2 regions of the Ruminococcus sp. BSD2780120874_150323_B10 genome follow, and region 2 is predicted to be linked to the other one. Evidence: a T-box and tRNA genes for the amino acid it is inferred to sense, from the RefSeq annotation. Region 2 holds a T-box; the other holds one or more tRNA genes.
What was found. The T-box of region 2 lies ahead of pheS (phenylalanine--tRNA ligase subunit alpha). A T-box ahead of a tRNA ligase gene usually reads a tRNA of that ligase, here a tRNA-Phe.
Positions count from the first base shown of each region.

Region 1: it has a tRNA-Phe gene. The T-box ahead of pheS (phenylalanine--tRNA ligase subunit alpha) is inferred to sense a tRNA for this amino acid. The anticodon was not compared.

Region 1 is NZ_JADNHD010000007.1:85,521-87,973, forward strand. It holds gene hslO (Hsp33 family molecular chaperone HslO) at 1-680, shown strand, start outside; tRNA gene I2E21_RS06150 (tRNA-Val) at 827-902, shown strand; tRNA gene I2E21_RS06155 (tRNA-Asp) at 906-982, shown strand; tRNA gene I2E21_RS06160 (tRNA-Phe) at 989-1,064, shown strand; tRNA gene I2E21_RS06165 (tRNA-Gly) at 1,071-1,146, shown strand; tRNA gene I2E21_RS06170 (tRNA-Val) at 1,253-1,328, shown strand; tRNA gene I2E21_RS06175 (tRNA-Asp) at 1,334-1,410, shown strand; tRNA gene I2E21_RS06180 (tRNA-Phe) at 1,418-1,493, shown strand; tRNA gene I2E21_RS06185 (tRNA-Gly) at 1,499-1,574, shown strand; gene I2E21_RS06190 (nucleotidyltransferase family protein) at 2,120-2,453, opposite strand, start outside.
Region 2 is NZ_JADNHD010000014.1:21,387-23,839, reverse strand. It holds gene I2E21_RS09420 (NAD(P)H-hydrate dehydratase) at 1-563, opposite strand, end outside; gene I2E21_RS09415 (hypothetical protein) at 567-1,103, opposite strand; T-box leader at 1,209-1,426, shown strand; gene pheS (phenylalanine--tRNA ligase subunit alpha) at 1,468-2,453, shown strand, end outside.

The DNA.
Region 1 (2,453 bases), on a different contig from region 2:
ACAGTAAGGGTAATGTTCGTGGATATGTAGGAAACGCAAATTGCCCTACCGAATACTATAACAACGGCAAAATCAATGTTTCAAAAGCAGTAGGTAAAAACGGTGTGCTTAATGTAATGCGTGATTACGGTTCAGGCGACCCGTATATCGGTCAGGTTGAGCTTGTAAGCGGAGAGATTGCCGAGGATATTACCAATTATTTTGCAACAAGTGAGCAGATTCCCACAGTATGTGCGCTTGGCGTTCTTATTAATAAAGAGGACGGCGAAGTGATGCTCGCAGGCGGATTGCTTATTCAGCTTTTGCCGGGTGCTTTTGAAGATACAATTGAAAAACTTGAAAAGAATCTCGAAACTCTCGAGCCTGTTACAACTATGCTTGCAAAGGGAATGAGTATTCTTGATATATGCAAAACCGCTCTTGCAGGCTTTGAGGTGGAAGTGCTTGACGAGTACCCTGTAAAGTATGTTTGCACTTGTTCAAGAGAAAAACTCGAAAGACTTTTCTGTACAATGAGCGACGATGAAATTCGTGCAATGCCTGATGAAAACGGCAGAGTAGTGGCTAATTGTCATTTCTGTAACAAGAAGTATATCTTTAATAAAGAAGACCTTGAGAAGATTATTAAAGAGAAAAATTCCAAGGATAACACTTCCAAAGACAAAAAGTCAAAAGAGTAAATTGTCGTAAAATATCGTGTTGCTTTGCTTTTGTAAAGTTTTTTTGAAAAAAATTCAAAAAAGTGTTGACATTTGAGCCGATATGGTGTATTATAATACCTGTCGCTAAGAGATACGACAAACGAAAGCGAAGCGACAAAGGCAATGGGAGCATAGCTCAGCTGGGAGAGCATCTGCCTTACAAGCAGAGGGTCATAGGTTCGAGTCCTATTGTTCCCACCATTTGGCCCGGTAGTTCAGTTGGTTAGAACGCTAGCCTGTCACGCTAGAGGTCGACGGTTCGAACCCGTTCCGGGTCGCCAAATTTTGCCTCTGTAGCTCAGTCGGTAGAGCAGGGGACTGAAAATCCCCGTGTCGATGGTTCGATTCCGTCCGGAGGCACCAAAAAATGCGGATGTAGCTCATCTGGTAGAGCGCCACCTTGCCAAGGTGGAGGTAGCGGGTTCGAGCCCCGTCATCCGCTCCAATAAAAACACTTGTAAGTCAAGTGCTTTTTTATTCTCAACAAATTGATAATTTAATATGTATTTTTGAGTCTTTACAGACCGAAACAAAGGCAACAATTACCAAATGGGAGCATAGCTCAGCTGGGAGAGCATCTGCCTTACAAGCAGAGGGTCATAGGTTCGAGTCCTATTGTTCCCACCACATTTGGCCCGGTAGTTCAGTTGGTTAGAACGCTAGCCTGTCACGCTAGAGGTCGACGGTTCGAACCCGTTCCGGGTCGCCAATTTTTTGCCTCTGTAGCTCAGTCGGTAGAGCAGGGGACTGAAAATCCCCGTGTCGATGGTTCGATTCCGTCCGGAGGCACCAAAAATGCGGATGTAGCTCATCTGGTAGAGCGCCACCTTGCCAAGGTGGAGGTAGCGGGTTCGAGCCCCGTCATCCGCTCCAAAAGAAAGCACTTGTCAGCAGACAGGTGCTTTTACTTTTTGAAAATTAAGTATGCAAAAAAGTAATGCTTACGCATTATGGGGTAAATAAAGGTTCTGTTCTGAATGTTGACATAACAATAATAAATTATTGTTTAGCAAATTCTTTCGACAGGTAATTATAAAAGTTTGGTCGACCTTTTCAAAGGTCGTGGGTGTGGGCAAAGCCCACAAATACTTTCCGTTTATGCAATCTAACGATAGCCAAACAGCTCGCTGTTTGGCGGCTTGAACACAACGGCATTAGCCTTTAAAAGTGCGATAGCAACAAGAAAGCCATTCGATATATAATGAAAAGTTAATCATTTCTTTTATAAAAGACAGTTGCCGCATCCGAAACATATGCAACCTAAAATACCGCATAAGAGCATTATAATTGATTTTTTCTTTGTCATAGAATTACCTCTTTTCAACATATAAGTTAGTCTAAACTAACTGCATACATATATATTACCACAAAATAAAATTTGCATGTTATAGCAGATATTTATTTTGCGGTAACTGATTTTATATTTTTATTATCGGCGTTGTGAAGTCTGCTCCGCACTTTTTAGGCGGATTTACAGCGAGTGAAAAAACATCTGTTGCGAAAATTTCTGTTTTAAGTAATTTTTCTGTATTGCCTCCGAGTGACAAACCTTTTTTTACAGAGGTTATAACGGGGAGAGTACAGCTTTTCAGGATTTTTGCACCGTCATTTGTAAAGCCGAGCACTCTTGCATAGCACGGTTCGGTGTTTTGAATTTCTTTTGTTATATTCAAAAGTGCGCATATTAAAATTCTGCGTAGTCTTGCAAGTGTGTAACGCTTTGATTTTACGGCAAACAATATTTCATTAACA
Region 2 (2,453 bases):
AAATTAATCGCAGTATTTTCTCTGTTTAAATTAACCGTCTTTGGAGTTGAATGTAAAAGTCTTGCCATTTCGCCGGGATGAGGTGTAATAATGGCAGGCGCTTTTAAATTTTTAAGAATTTCCGGTTTATTGCAAATGCAGTTCAATGCGTCGGCATCAATCACAAGTGGCTTTTCGCAATTTGTAATTACAGATTGTACTAAATTTTTTGTGTCATCACAAACCGAAAGTCCGCAGCCTATTACTACGGCAGAAGATTTTTCGCACATTTCAAGCAAAAAAACGGTGTTTTTACTTGAAATTACACCGTTTGAAGTTTCTTCAAGCGGATAATATACGCTTTCAAGAATATTTGTTGCACAGACAGGATAAATGCTTTTCGGTACGGCAATTTTCAATAAACCGATTCCGCATCTTAAGGCTGCCTTACCTGCCATAATTGCAGCGCCTGCCATTCCGTAACTGCCGCAAATGCACAGTAAACTGCCGAGAGTACCTTTATTGGAGTCATCGGGACGGTTAAAAACAGCCTTGTTAAAAAGCAATCTATCTGTTTCTTTCATAATTTAGCCTCTTTTGTAAAAAATCTTGAGTACAATGTCTTTCTTAAGATGACCTTTCATTGCATTGAGAATTTTCTCGTTAGGCGCAAATACAAGCAAAGTTTTGCCGTATGCCGCAGAATTAAAAACAGCATAATAGTTGTTTTCGTCATTAATATCGGCACAAGCCTCAATGCGCTTAGCAAATCGCATTGTATCAATTACTTTTTCATCTTTGTCAAGAATTTCAATGTCGCTTATCTGCAGTTTGCACATTGTTTTTCTTTTTCTTAGAGCAATAATCTTTGAAACCTCAATAATTCCGCCTGAAACCGAATATTCATATTCTACACGCTGAATACTGAAAACATACCAAACTATGTATATTCCTATAAGGAAAATAAAAAACGCCACATAGATAAGGTAAGCAAGGCGGAGCGGATATGCAAGCGCAATGCAAAGGGCGGGAATTGTTATAAGCAATGCTACCGATAAAATTTTAATGATAAGCTGTTTTGGCTTTTTAACTCTTTTTACAAGCTGTTCGTTAAATATTTCCAATTTTTTTACTCCTTTTTTAAGTAGATTAATAGTATAATAACATAATAAGCGTTTTTTTTCAATAAAACTATTGCAAAATCAAAAAGAAAATGATATTATACTAATGATAACACGCTGACGAAGAGAGTAGCGTTTTTTATGCCGAAAAGAGAGCAATGTCAAGGCTGAAAGCATTGTGCGGCGGAAATTGCGTGAAGTTCACTTCCGAGTGGTGAGACTGAAATAACAGTAGGTTTCAACGGCTGACTCCGTTACAGGTCGGGAAGTGTTTGCTTCTTTAAGCAAAAATCAGGGTGGTACCACGGATATTATTCGTCCCTGCGTAAGTGATTACGCAGGGATTTTTATTTTTACGGAGGTATGTATGAACGAGAAAATCATAAGCCTTATGGGCGAAATCAACGCCAAGGTTTCAGAAATTTCCGATCTTGTCGAGCTTGACAAGCTCAGAGTTGCTTATCTTGGTAAAAAGGGCAGTATTACTGCACTTTTAAAGGGTATGAAAGATCTTTCTCCGGATGAGAAAAAGGCTTTTGGCTCTGAAGTAAACCAGCTTAAGGCTATGGCGAGCGAAAAGATTGAGCAGAAAATCGAAGAACTTAAGAAGAAAGAGGTAGAAAGAGAAATTGCCTCTATGCGTCCTTTTGATATTACCGCTCCGTCAAATATTGTAAAAGGCTCATATCATCCAATCACACTTGTACAAAGACAGTGTGAGGCTATTTTTAAATCAATGGGCTTTACTGTAGAAGATTATTCTGAAATTGTAACCGATTACGAATGTTTTGAGTCACTTAACATTCCTAAGCATCACCCTGCAAGAGATATGCAGGATACTTATTATCTTGATAACGGTCAGCTTTTGAAGTCACAGACTTCTGCCGCACAGAACGCTATTCTTAAAAAATACGGTAAAAACCTTATTGAAAACGGTGTGCCGATTAAGGCAATTTTCCCGGGCAGATGTTTCAGAAATGAGGCAACCGACGCTTGTCACGAAAACACATTCTTCCAGATGGAGGGTGTAATGGTTGACAAAAATATTTCGATTTCAAACCTTATCTTCTTTATGAAAACTATGCTTTCGGAAGTTTTCCAAAAAGATATTAATGTACGATTAAGACCCGGATTTTTCCCATTCGTTGAACCGGGATTTGAGCTTGATATCAGTTGTCTTATCTGCGGTGGCGAGGGTTGTCCTTCATGTAAGCACAGCGGTTGGCTTGAGCTTTGCCCATGCGGTATGATTCATCCGAATGTACTTCGTGAGGGCGGTATTGACCCGGACGAATACACAGGCTTTGCGTTTGGTCTTGGCCTTACAAGACTTGCAATGATGAAGTACGGCAT